DNA from 3 places in the Frankia sp. Cppng1_Ct_nod genome. Region 2 is predicted to be linked to each of the others. Evidence: predicted binding sites of a transcription regulator. Region 2 holds the regulator's gene; each other region holds the start of a gene.

Region 1 (4,501 bases), on a different contig from region 2:
GATCTTGGCAACGAACATCGACGGTGCCACCCCGACCGAACAGGTGAGCTGCTCCTGCGAGGCCACCCTCGCCCGGATGGCCGCCGCAACCCGGACCGGGGATCCCAGACGCCGCCGAGCGCCCGTGACGTCGAGAAACGCCTCGTCGAGAGACAGCGGCTGGACGATCGGTGTGACATCACGAAAAATTGCCATGATTGCCGCGGACGCCCGCCGGTAGGCGTCATGGTCGGCCGGCAGCACCACCGCAGCCGGGCAGAGCCGGCGTGCCCTGCCCATCGGCATGGCGCTTCGCACGCCGTAGCGGCGGGCCTCATAGGTCGCGGACAGTACCACTCCGCGCACGCCACCGCCGACGATCACGGGACGGCCGCGCAGCCGCGGGTCCGCGCGGACCGCGACCGACGCGAAGAAGGCATCCATGTCCACGTGGAGAACATGACTGCCCCCGTCATCGGGGATCACGTCGTCGGGCATCACGTCGTCGGGCATCACGTCATCGGTCGTTCGGCTGTTCACGGCGGCGGGCAAGGACGTGCAACTGGGTGGCGAGGTCACGGAAAGGGTGCCTGGACGAGGCTGCGATCTCCAGCCGCAGCAGCCGCTCCGCCGCGGAGGGATCCGCATCCACCAGAGCTCCGGGGACCAGGTCCGCAAACACCCGTACCCCGTGGATCGCGATCACATCGGCACCGGCGTCCGCCACCATGCGAGTGAGGGTTTCGGCGTCGAACCGGTGCGCCGGGTCGGATGTCGCGCACCGCCCCCCGGGATCGGCAAGCGCGTACCGGGCCTCCGCGAACCTACCGGCGAGCGCCCGTGCGAGCACGACCGCGTTCCGGTTCGCGGCAACGACACTGAGCAGGCCGCCGGGACGCAACGCCACGGTCGCGACAGCCAGGGCGCGGTCCGGCTCATCCACCACCTCCAGAACGGTGTGACACAGCAACACGTCCGACGACGCCACCCCGACGATCTCCGGAACGGTTGAAAGATCTCCCTGCCGAGCGTCCACGAGATGCGTGACCCCGCGCTCGGCCGCCCGCCGGTCCAGTGACGCGAGCGCGTCCGGGCTCGGATCGATGACGGTCACCCGATGCCCCTGTTCCGCCAGCGGCACCGCAAACCCTCCGCTCCCGCCGCCCGCGTCCACGATGCCGAGCGTGCTGTCGTCCCGTGGGGTCAATGCGGCAAGAGCATCTCGTAGTCCCTGCCAGACCACGGCCTGCCGAAGATCTCCCCAGGTAACCGGACGAGTTCTGACAGCCATGCCTTACCTCCCGTTGGGCGATGCCCGGTGAGGACTCCCCGACCTCTTCGGCAGGGTAGCCACGGACGACCACTTTCGAACCTCAGGTGGGGAGCCGGAGACCTATGGCTATGCCGACCACCAGACCTCCCAGGGACAGACCGGCCAACCGCAGTACCCAGTCAGGCGGACGCCGTCGTCCCCGCCGCAAAGCTTCGCGTGACTGCTCGGACACGTCAGACGGTTCCGTCCGTTGCGACACCTGCCGCGAACCGTTCCCACGAATGATCAGACTCACACATGACCCCCACCACCAGTAACCAAGATGCATCGGATGGTCACTGATAGTGAGCGCTGGCTCTGTGGTGTGCAAGACGAGTTACGCGGCCCGCCCGACCATTCGAATTGGAGATCGGCCCGGACAGCGGATTCGGTCACCGACGGCGCTGATCGTGGGAAAACCGGGCAAAATCGGCAACCATGGCCGGCAGTACCGGTTGGGATGGCAGACCCAACGTCGTTTCCACGACTCCGAGAAAAATCTCGACCTGTCGTACCAGGTCATCGGCATCACGGGTACCGACCACGGGCAGACCTGCCTCGGCCGCCGCCCGCCGGGCGGCACCTGCCGCGAAGAACTGCGCCCACTCCGCCAGCTCGGGTGCCACCGCCGCAAGCAGCCTCCAGGCACTCGCCGGCCGACCGCGATGACCGGGGCGAGCCTGTGCCCGGTCGGCGAGGACCGCCGCCGCGACACGCAACGCCGCCAGATGAGCCAGGGCGTACCGCTCTGCGGGGACCTGGACGAGACTCGCCTCGTCAAGGCCGTGCCGCGCGGCCATGAGCAGCTCGTCCCGGGAACGGCGGGGCAGGCCCACGGAGGGGATCGACGTTCGGACACCACGACGTCCCCGAGTCAGGACAGGCACCGCAGACGCGGCATACCGATCATTAGCCTGCTGACTCATGACCACCCCTTCCAGCATATCGAACGCATGTTCGAACACTGGAACGAGTAAACCTCACCCAAGCCAGATCGGTCAACATCACCGAAGGCGCCGGCTTACCGAGGGGATGAGGCAAAGAGCACCGCACGGATGACGCCGCGACAATCATCCGGACAACCCGCACGTCAACCGCAGTGGACCAACCAAGCCGCGGGGTCTCCCATCCCGAACGCTACGAATACATATCCGGCTGCAGTTCCTCGGGCCGGCCGTGGGGCCGCGCAGCCGGTTGCGCAGCCGGTCGCGCAACCGGCTGACCGTTGTCCGCCGACCGCGACCAGCCGACCGTGACCGGATCACGGGAAGCCCCGCCGTCCCACCTGATGCCGCCATCCCGGCCACGCCTGCCGGCAACCGGCGGCAGACCGGACAGCAACCGCAGAAACCAGCCCAACGTCAGGAGAACCAGCGGATCGTGGGCACCCCCACAGCGGCGGTGGTCGTCGTCCACGAACACCAGCGACGTACCGTCGTGTGCGAACCGGAGAAGACTGCGCCCACATCCGTCGAAAAAGCCGCACTCGAAGACGGACCTGCCGGGAACAACCCACCGCGCCGTATGACCGCCGGGGAGTTCGACGGTGCCGCCGCCGCGGCGGCGTGCTGGTCGGAAGGCGGCCAATGGGATTCGCATGACGGGGTCGAGTACCCGTATCCCGCGATGGTCGAGGTCGGCCTCCAGCGCCAGCGGACGCCCCTCAACCATCAGCTCGACCCGGCGGGCACCCTGCCAGTCCGCGAGGATCGCCGCGACACGGCTGTCGGCCGCTACCAGCACAAGGTGATCCTGTCTGCCATCGACGATATTCAGGGTCACCTCGTGCAGAAGTCCTCGCCGCCGCATCTCCTTCGTCGATGTGTCCGCCATGATTGGCACACCTCCTGTTGTTCCTTCGCCCCCGTTACAGGCAGGCTCGATGGAACAAATTGGAGCAGGTGGCCATCAACCAGCCGTACACATCCGATCACGGCGGACGTTGACGTCCTGTTGACAAACCCACTGGATCAACGGCTGGACGCGCGAAAGGGAACTCGCGGAACCTGGCGTGGCACCAGTCGCCCAGCCGACTCGAACACTCCGCCGCAAAGTGGTTGCGACAGTCTCGCACACGACGCACTCTGCGGTAGACAGACTTCAGAAAAGCAGAGCTGTCACCGTCACGAAGACCATTGGCCAAAGGAATCGCGATCATGGCTCTCGCCAAAGGCGGCGTCGTGACACGGTCGCGCCGCCGGAGGCCCCGAGGAAGCACCGAACCCGGAATCGGGTATCGCCGGATACCGCGACCGGACCGGTCGGCACGAGAAGGTCACATGCCAGACGAAGAGCACCTGCAGTTCGCAATCCTGGGACCCACCGAGGTCAGCCGCCACGGCGAAAGAATCGTTCTCGGTGGAAGACAGCGGAAGGCGCTGCTCACGGCCTTGCTGCTGGATGCCGGCCAGATCGTGACGACCTACCGGCTGATCGAGGCGGTCTGGGACGGTCATCCCCCGGACCGGGCGTTGGCGACCCTGCGTACGCACATGAGCGAGCTGCGCCGCCGACTCGACCCGACCGAGCGTAATCGGCTGCTCATCGGCCACGGTTCGGGATATTCGTTGCAGGTCGACTCCGAGCAGATCGACGCCGCGCGGGCTCGCACCCTGCTGGAGCAGGGCCGCCGCGCGCTCCAGGACGGTGATCCGGTCGCGGCGATAGCCCCGCTGCAGACGGCCCTGGGTTTATGGCGCGGCCAGGCACTCGCCGACGTCGCCGATTACACGTTTGCCGCCGCGCACGTGCAGCGACTCGACGAGTTGCACCGCGATGTGATCCGGACCCGGATCTCCGCGGACCTCTCCCTCGGCCGCCATCAGGAGATCATCGGCGATCTGCGGGGGCTGGTCACCCAATATCCACACGACGAGGGGCTGCGCAGGGAACTCATCGTCGCCCTCTACCGGGCCGACAGGACGGAGGAAGCGACCCAGGCATGCCGCGACGGACTGAAAGGTCTGCACGAACTCGGCCTGGACTCGGCCGCACTGCGCAACCTGCAGGAGCAGATCCTGCGGAGATCGAGCGCCCTGGCCTGGACACCACCGCGGGCACTGGAGCGCCCGCAGTCACCGGCGACGACCAGCCTCGGCATCTACCAGCTCCCCCCCGACATCGCAGACTTCACCGGCCGCGACAGCATCCGGACGCGGATCCTCACCGCGCTGACCGACCCGGCCGCGCTGGCTCGGGGCACGGTCGTGG
Region 2 (4,501 bases):
CTCCTCGACCATGCCCACGGCCCACATCACCGCCACGCGGTCGGAGATCCGGGAGTCGAGGTGCGGATGGTCGATGCCGATCTGGATCACGTCATATACCGCGCGATGGTCGGGAAGGGATGCGTTGAAACCGCCCGTGAGCTCCACCACCTCCAACGCGCGCACAATCCGACGGCCGTTGCTGGGCAGGATGGCGGCAGCCGCCTGGGGCGCCCGGCCGGCGAGATCGGCATGCAACGCCGCGGAGCCCCGCTCGGCCAGTTCCTGTTCCAGCCGGGCCCGCACCGCCGGGTCGGTGCCGGGGAAGTGGAGATCGTCGAGGACCGCCCGGACGTAGAGCCCGGAGCCACCCACGAGAACCGGGGTACGGCCGGCGGCGAGGAGCCCGTCGACCACCGTTCGTGCATGCGCCTGGTAGGACGCCACGTCGGCGGTACGGGTGACGTCCCAGACGTCGAGCAGGTGGTGCGGGATGCCGCTGCGCTCTCCTGGCGGCACCTTGGCCGTACCGATGTCCATTCCGCGGTAGAGCTGCATGGAATCGGCATTCACGACCTCGCCGCCCAGCGCGGCTGCCAGGCCGATCGCGAGGTCGCTCTTGCCGGCCGCGGTCGGCCCGACAACGGCCACGACCCGACCGGCATTCCGCCGGTTGGTAACGACATCCACTTGTGCAGCTCCCCGCGGGCCGTCAGACCCGGCGCAGGACCGCGACGATCCGGCCGAGGATCGACGCCTCGTCACCCGGAATTTCAGCATAGGCCGGGTTCTGCGGCTGGAGCCAGATGTGGCCGTCGCGGCGGCGTAGCGTCTTGACCGTCGCCTCGCCATCGATCATCGCGGCGACGATCTCGCCGTTGTCCGCGACCGGCTGCTGGCGGACAACCACCCAGTCCCCGTCACAGATCGCAGCATTGATCATAGAGTCGCCGGCAACCCGCAGCAGGAACAGGGTGCCCTCGCCGACGATCTCACGGGGAAGCGGGAAGACGTCCTCGACGGCCTGCTCGGCGAGGATCGGGCCGCCCGCGGCGATGCGGCCGAGCAGGGGTATGTATGCCGTCTGGGCATGGTTGCCCGCCGGTGTCGGGGACTCGCTGGCGCCCGCTGACGGCGCGGGAGACGGACCGGCGGGCAGAACCTCGCGTGCCGCAGGCCGTACCGGCGCATCCGCGGACAGCACCTCCATGGCTCGTGGGCGGTTCGGGTCCCGACGCAGGAAGCCCTTCTCCTCCAGAGTCTTGAGCTGGTGCGCCACGCTGCTGGTGCTGGTCAGCCCGACGGCCTCGCCGATCTCGCGCACGCTCGGCGGGTAACCACGGCGTTCGACGGAATTGCGGATCACTTCCAGCACCTTGCGCTGCCGAGGGGTCAGGCCCGAGGCGTCCGCCGGCCCGTCCGGCAGGTCGCGCACTGAGCCGCGGGGGGGCCTGCCGCGTCGGGCGCGGTTCTGGTCGGTGGTCATGCCTGCCGCTCTCCTTCGTTTTCGGTCGTGGGAGACTCCGCTCCCGGCATACCTGATGGTTTCACCATGAACCAGAGCTGGTGGCCACGACCTGCATCTGATCGGTACGACCGTAACCGCCGCGGCCGAATATCTCAAACGTCTGTTCGAGCGTGTTACGACGATTCCGTCGGATTCGGAAGTGCATACTCGACCAGACGTTCGATCGAACTTATGTTCATTATAGGTGCTGTTCGCGGTAGTGGAAGTAGAGGAGGTGGGTGTGGTGGAGAGATCGGCCGCACCTCCGCTGAGGCTGACCAGGCGGGGTCGAATCGTCCTGGTTGTTCTGGTTATGGTGGTTTTCAGCCTGGTCCTGTCTCTTGCGCGGGTGAGGTCGTCGGCCACGTCGCGGGTGGGTGACGGCTCTACTCGAGTGCACGTGGTGCGCCCCGGGGAGACCTTGTGGGGGATCGCCCGTGCGGTGGCTCCGGACAACGACACGCGGGTGGTTGTCGCCCGCCTGGCCGGTATGAACCAGCTCGACTCGACCGATCTTGTGCCCGGTCAGGCGCTGCGCCTGCCGTGACGGCGCGACACGCCGTTGGTTTGCCTGTTTGCTGTGTCTCGCCCTAGGCTCGACCACAACATCTTGTAGTTACGGGAATGTAAGTCATCAATACCTAGTGGCCAACGGGTGCGCGATCATGTTTTTTCGCGCGGCCGGAGGCTCCGGGACCTTGGGGGGATCGTCGGTGCGGTGTCCGTTCTGCCGACACCCTGACAGCAGGGTCGTGGACAGTCGCGAAGCCGAGGAAGGCGCCGCGATCCGTCGCCGTCGGTCATGCCCGTCCTGTAACCGTCGCTTTACGACGATCGAAGAGGCATCGCTGCGGGTGATCAAACGTAGCGGTGTGACCGAACCGTTCAGTCGTTCGAAGGTGGTCGCGGGGGTTCGGCGGGCGTGCCAGGGCCGTCCCGTCGAGGCGGATGCACTGGCCGTGCTCGCCCAGCTGGTCGAGGACACGCTGCGCGCGTCGGGGACCGCGGAGGTTCCCTCCGACGAGATCGGCCGGGCCATTCTCGGGCCGCTGCGGGAGCTCGACGAGGTCGCCTACCTGAGGTTCGCCTCGGTGTATCTGGCCTTTGATTCCCTGGACGACTTCGAGACCGCGATAGTCGATCTCCGGGCACAGACCAGGTCGTTGTAGTAGCTGCACACCGCAGACGCCGAACGCCGGCCGGCCGAAGGTGACGCGATCATGATTTTTCGCGTCGGCGGAGGTCCGAGGGCACCAGACGAGGAGCGCCATGACCGAGACCCGCGGGACGAAGTCGAGCAAGTCCGCAGGCAAGGCCACCGGCCTGAAGGTGAGACGGGTCAACACCTCGCCCGGCGTGCATCCCTACGACGAGGTCACCTGGGAAGCACGCGATGTCGTCATGACCAACTGGCGGGACGGCTCGGTCAACTTCGAGCAGCGTGGTGTGGAGTTCCCCGACTTCTGGTCGGCGAACGCCACGAACATCGTCACGAGCAAGTACTTCCGCGGCGCGCTGGGCAGCACGGCCCGCGAGTGGTCCCTGCGCCAGCTCATCGACCGGGTGGTGCGCGCCTATGCGGCAGCCGGGCGCGAGAACGGGTACTTCGCGTCGGAGACGGACTCCGAGATCTTCGAGCATGAGTTGACCTGGATGCTGCTGCACCAGGTGTTCAGCTTCAACAGCCCGGTGTGGTTCAACGTCGGCACCTCCGCCCCGCAACAGGTCTCGGCCTGTTTCATCCTTGCCGTCGACGACACGATGGAGTCGATCCTCAACTGGTACCGGGAGGAGGGGCTGATCTTCAAGGGCGGGTCCGGCGCGGGGCTGAACCTGTCACGCATCCGCTCGTCCAAGGAACTGCTGTCCTCGGGTGGTACCGCATCCGGCCCGGTGAGCTTCATGCGCGGTGCCGACGCATCGGCCGGCACGATCAAGTCGGGTGGCGCTACCCGACGAGCCGCGAAGATGGTCGTGCTTGATGTCGACCACCCCGACATCGTCGACTTCGTCGAGACCAAGGCCCGCGAGGAGAGCAAGATCCGTGCACTGCGGGATGCCGGTTTCGACATGGACCTCGGCGGCCGGGACATCGTCTCGGTGCAATACCAGAACGCCAACAACTCCGTCCGGGTGACCGACGAGTTCATGCGGGCGGTCGTCGACGGCATCGACTTCGATCTGCGGGCCAGGCTTGACGGGCGGACGGTCGAGACGATCCAGGCCCGGTCCCTGTTCCGCACGATCGCACAGGCGGCGTGGGACTGCGCGGACCCCGGGATCCAGTACGACGACACGATCAACGACTGGCACACCTGCCCGGAGTCCGGTCGGATCAGTGCCAGCAATCCGTGCAGCGAATATGTGCACCTGGACAACTCCAGCTGCAACCTTGCCTCGCTCAACCTGATGCGGTTCCTGCGTGAGGATCTGAGCTTCGATGCCGATGCGTTCGTGGCGGCCGTCGAACTGATCATTACCGCGATGGACATCTCGATCTGTTTCGCGGACTTCCCGACCCCGGAGATCACCCGGGTAACCCGGATGTACCGCCAGCTCGGCATCGGCTACGCGAACCTCGGCGCGCTGCTGATGGCCACCGGTCGCGCATACGACTCCGAGGGCGGACGGGCAATGGGCGCGGCCATCACCTCGCTGATGACCGGTACGGCCTACCGGCGCTCGGCGGAGCTTGCCGCGACCGTCGGGGCCTATGACGGCTTCGCGCGTAACGCCGATGCCCATCGCAGGGTGATCCGCAAACATTCCGCGGCGACGGACACGGTCCGCACGGTCGGGACCGACGACGCCCGGGTGCTTGCCGTCGCCGCCCGTGAGTGGGAGCGTGCGCAGGCCGTCGGGGACAAGCACGGGTGGCGCAACGCGCAGGTCAGTCTGCTTGCCCCGACAGGCACGATCGGCCTGGCGATGGACTGCGACACCACCGGCATCGAACCCGATCTTGCATTGGTGAAGATGAAGAAGATGGTCGGCGGCTCCAGCATGCGGATCGTC
Region 3 (4,501 bases), on a different contig from region 2:
GCGACAGGCGTCGCCGAGTCCGGCCGGCCCGCGTCCCGCCCCGCTCATGACACGGTCCTGGTCGTGGATTTCGGCGCGCAGTACGCCCAACTCATCGCCAGGCGGGTGCGCGAGTGCCACGTGTATTCGGAGATCGTGCCGTGGGACCTCCCGGTCGAGGAGCTCCTTGCTCGCAATCCGGCCGCAGTGATCCTTTCGGGTGGGCCGAAGTCGGTGTACTCGCCCGGTGCCCCCGAGATGGACCCGGTGTTGTTCCACGCCGGGGTTCCGGTGCTCGGCATCTGCTATGGCCACCAGGTGATGGCGCATGCGCTGGCCGGTACGGTCGCGCGGACCGGCACCGCGGAATACGGCGCGACCCGTCTCACCGTCATCGCCTCCGGTGTCCTGTTCGCGCATCTGCCGCCCGCCCAGCAGGTGTGGATGTCTCACGGCGACTCGGTGACGGCGGCCCCGCCCGGTTTCGTGGTCACCGCGTCCACGCCGTCGACGCCGGTGGCGGCCTTCGAGGACCTCGGACGCCGACTGTTCGGTGTCCAGTTCCACCCGGAGGTGGTCCACACCGACCGGGGGATGGACGTGCTGCGCCACTTCCTGTTCGCCGGCGCCGGCTGCCGGCCGAACTGGACGATGGTCAACATCGCGGACGAGGCGGTGGCTGCGGTTCGAGCCCGGGTCGGCGACGCGCGGGCGATCTGCGGACTGTCCGGCGGGGTGGACTCGGCGGTGGCTGCAGCGGTGGTGCACCGGGCTGTTGGCGATCAACTGACGTGCGTGTTCGTCGATCACGGGTTGTTGCGTGCAGGCGAGGCGGAGCAGGTGGAGCAGGACTTCGTCGCCTCTACCGGGGTGGAGCTGGTGCATGTCAAGGCCGCTGACCGGTTTGCCGCGGCGCTCGCCGGCGTCACCGACCCGGAGCGGAAGCGGAAGATCATCGGTCGGGAGTTCATCCGGGTCTTCGAGGATGCGGCCCGTGCACTGGAAGCGCGGGCCGAGGCCGAGGGATCCCAGATCGAGTTCCTTGTACAGGGCACGTTGTATCCAGATGTCATCGAGTCGGGGTCACCGACCGCGGCAAAGATCAAGTCGCACCACAACGTCGGTGGGCTCCCCGAGGATCTGCGTTTCACCCTGGTGGAGCCGTTGCGCACGTTGTTCAAGGACGAGGTTCGCCAGCTCGGCGAGGAACTCGGGCTACCCGAGGAGATTGTCTGGCGACAGCCGTTCCCCGGGCCGGGTCTTGCCGTCCGGATCATCGGTGAGGTCACCCCGGAACGCCTGGAAGCGCTGCGGACCGCGGACGAGATCGTACGGGAGGAGGTCCGTCGCGCGGGTCTGGACCGCGAGATCTGGCAGGTGTTCGCCGTGTTGCTGGCAGACGTCCGTTCGGTGGGGGTGCAGGGGGATGAGCGTACCTACGGGCACCCGGTCGTCCTGCGTGCGGTGACCAGTGAGGACGCGATGACCGCAGACTGGGCTCGACTGCCCTACGACCTGCTGGAACGTATCTCGGGCCGGGTGGTCAACGAGGTTGCGCAGGTGAACCGGGTGGTGTACGACATCACCTCGAAGCCTCCCGGCACCATCGAGTGGGAATAGTCCGGGGCACCGACCGGGGAATGGCCGACAGGGAACGGCAGGGCAGCGGGGGAACGCGCCCATCAGGCCGCGGGGGGGTCCAGGGGCTCGGCGGCGAGAGCCCGGACGCGGCGGGCGGTGGCGGAGTCGACGTTGCCGCCGGAGAGGATCACCACGGTAGGGCCCTGTGCAAGACCTGGATAGCGCAGCAGCGCCGCTGTCCCGGCGGCACCGGCAGGTTCCACGCGCTGACCGTCGGCACGCAGCAGACTCACCATCGCCTCCCAGAACGAGTCCTCGTCCACCGTGACCACGTCGTCCACCACCTTGGCCGCAAGTGCCAGCGTCAGATCACCGGCGCTGCCCACGGCGATCCCGTCGGCGAGGGTCACCGGAGGTATCCATAGCCGGTGCCCTGAGCGCCACGACCGAGCGAAGGCGGGTGCACCTGTGGCCTGGACGCCGATCACCCGCACGTTGGCGCGGCGTTGCCTGATCGCCGTCGCGATGCCGGTGATCAGCCCGCCGCCGCCGACGCCGACCAGGACCGTGCGCAGGCCCGGGACCTGGTCCAGCAGTTCAAGGCCGATCGTGCCCTGCCCGGCGATCACGACCGGATCGTCGAAGGGGTGGACGAGCAGGCCGCCGCTGTCGTGGGCGGTGGCCTGCGCGGCGAGCAATGCGGCATCGATTCCGCCGGGTACCTGCTCGACCCGGGCGCCGAGGCGTCGGGTGCGGGCGACCTTGATCGGGTTTGCCCCTTCCGGAACAAAGATCGTCGCGGGTACGTCGAAGTGGGCCGCCGCATACGCCACGCCCTGGGCGTGGTTGCCTGCGCTGGCCGCGACCACGCCACGTGCGCGTACCGCGGGGTCGGCAAGGGCGATCCTGGTGAATGCACCGCGCAACTTGAACGACGCGGTGTGCTGTTCGTGTTCGCACTTCAACCAGACCGGCACGCCGGTCAGCTGGGACAGGTGCGCGCTGGGCACAACCCTGGTCCGCCGGGCCACTGGCGCGAGGACGGCGGCAGCCCGGTCGACCTCGATGTCCAGGGTGTCGATGTGCGCGGTGTCGATGTCCACGTCCGGTTGACGGCCGACCTGGCCGGCTGTGGGCGGGACGGGTCTGGGCGGGGTGCTGGCGGGGTCGGTAGGACCGTCGGCGCTGGTGGCGTGTGCCGCGGTGGCGGCTGGTCGGCTCATCGATGGTCTCCCGATGGCTCGGGCGGCCACCTCTGGCGTGACCGCAGCAACAAAAAAGCCCCCTGCCGAAATGGCAGGAGGGCGAGGCGCGCGGCCCGTGAGTCGGGTTCGCGCGCCTAGTTAATGATCATAAGGTGCTGCGGCACCTTCTCAGCTTGCTCTCGAACACGGGCGATCGTCAAACGGGCCGGCAGTGACTTCCGCTCCAGCCTTGTGTACTTTTTGTCCGTTTCGCATAAGCCGTGCCCGGCGCGCGGGCCACTACCCACACTGCGCGACGGGGCGCGACGGGGCGCGACGGGGGATGTGCGATGAGGGGGGACATCCGGTCCACTCGACCGCGCCTGTGCGGCCTGGACGCTACGCGCGGTCGTGACGCTGGAGGGTGCCTCGTAGGGTGGGGAACGTGTACCACTGTCTGTCCGATGTGTCGGACGCCGAACATACGATCGACCTGTCATGAGTACTCCTTTCGGTGGCCCATCCGCTCACTTCGGCGATGCCCCGTACAGCGACACCCTGTACGGCTCCGGCCCGACCGCGGACCCGGCACCGGACGGGCCGCCCGGCCGTCCCGCGCCACGGCTCGATCCCGGCTCGTTGCTGGAGGGGCTGAACTCGCAGCAGCGGGCCGCGGTCGTCCACGAGGGTTCGCCGCTGCTCGTCGTCGCGGGCGCCGGGTCGGGTAAGACCCGGGTACTGACGAACCGGATCGCCTACCTGCTGGCGGCGCGCGGCGTCCAGGCCACCGAAATTTTGGCGATCACCTTTACCAACAAGGCCGCGAACGAGATGAAGGAGCGGGTCGCCGCTCTGGTCGGCGCGCGCACGCGGGCGATGTGGGTGAGTACCTTCCATTCCGCCTGCGTCCGCATTCTGCGGTCGGAGGCGAAACGGCTCGGGTTCACCACCAGCTTCTCGATCTATGACGCGGCGGATGCACAGCGCCTGATCACGCTGGTCGCCCGCGATCTGGACGTCGACCCGAAGCGGTACCCGGCACGCGCGCTCGCCACCGCGATCAGCAACCTCAAGAACGAGCTGGTCGACTGGGAGACCGCCCGGGACAAGGCATCCAACCACGTCGAACGCACCACCGCTGAGGTTTACGGCAGCTACCAGCGTCGGCTGGTGGAGGCCAACGCGTTCGACTTCGACGATCTCATCATGACCACGGTGAACCTGCTGCAGGCGTTTCCGGATGTCGCCGAACACTACCGTCGCCGTTTCCGTCATGTCCTCGTCGACGAGTACCAGGACACCAACCACGCCCAGTACGTCCTTGTCCGGGAACTGGCGGGACGCATGTCCCCGCTCACGGTCGATGGTGAGCCGGTTCGGCCGGGAACAGCTCCGGCTGCCGGCGGCGACAAGGTGGAACTTGCTGAACTGTGTGTGGTCGGTGACGCGGACCAGTCGATATATGCCTTCCGGGGCGCGAACATCCGCAACATCGTCGAGTTCGAGCAGGATTATTCTGACGCCGCCGTGGTCATGTTGGAGCAGAACTACCGGTCGACCCAGACGATCCTGTCCGCGGCGAACGCGGTGATCGCCCGTAACGACCGGCGTAAGCCCAAACGGCTGTGGTCGGACGCCGGCGACGGCGAAAAGATTGTCGGTTATGTCGCCGAAAACGAACACGATGAGGCTGCTTTCGTCGCCACCGAGGTCGACCGGCTCGGAGACGCTGAACTCGCCCGTCCGGGTGAGGTCGC

What was found. The regulator LexA, encoded in region 2, represses DNA repair genes until DNA is damaged. The targets are predictions, from matches to a motif close to CGAACNNNNGTTCG.
Region 1: NBW77_RS20635 (SAV_6107 family HEPN domain-containing protein) is a predicted target of LexA. The motif match lies at 2,238-2,251, and genes of this name have one in related genera.
Region 3: pcrA (DNA helicase PcrA) is a predicted target of LexA. The motif match lies at 3,222-3,235, and genes of this name have one in related genera.

The regions. Positions count from the first base shown of each region.
Region 1 is NZ_CAKKTK010000109.1:1,166-5,666, forward strand. Features, by position in the region: gene dinB (DNA polymerase IV) at 1-492, opposite strand, end outside; gene NBW77_RS20630 (methyltransferase domain-containing protein) at 497-1,270, opposite strand; gene NBW77_RS20635 (SAV_6107 family HEPN domain-containing protein) at 1,684-2,217, opposite strand; gene NBW77_RS20640 (hypothetical protein) at 2,429-3,124, opposite strand; gene NBW77_RS20645 (AfsR/SARP family transcriptional regulator) at 3,571-4,501, shown strand, end outside.
Region 2 is NZ_CAKKTK010000020.1:14,018-18,518, reverse strand. Features, by position in the region: gene miaA (tRNA (adenosine(37)-N6)-dimethylallyltransferase MiaA) at 1-669, opposite strand, end outside; gene lexA (transcriptional repressor LexA) at 692-1,465, opposite strand; gene NBW77_RS08405 (LysM peptidoglycan-binding domain-containing protein) at 1,728-2,033, shown strand; gene nrdR (transcriptional regulator NrdR) at 2,152-2,655, shown strand; gene NBW77_RS08395 (vitamin B12-dependent ribonucleotide reductase) at 2,756-4,501, shown strand, end outside.
Region 3 is NZ_CAKKTK010000053.1:5,352-9,852, reverse strand. Features, by position in the region: gene guaA (glutamine-hydrolyzing GMP synthase) at 58-1,599, shown strand; gene NBW77_RS15115 (threonine ammonia-lyase) at 1,662-2,783, opposite strand; gene pcrA (DNA helicase PcrA) at 3,243-4,501, shown strand, end outside.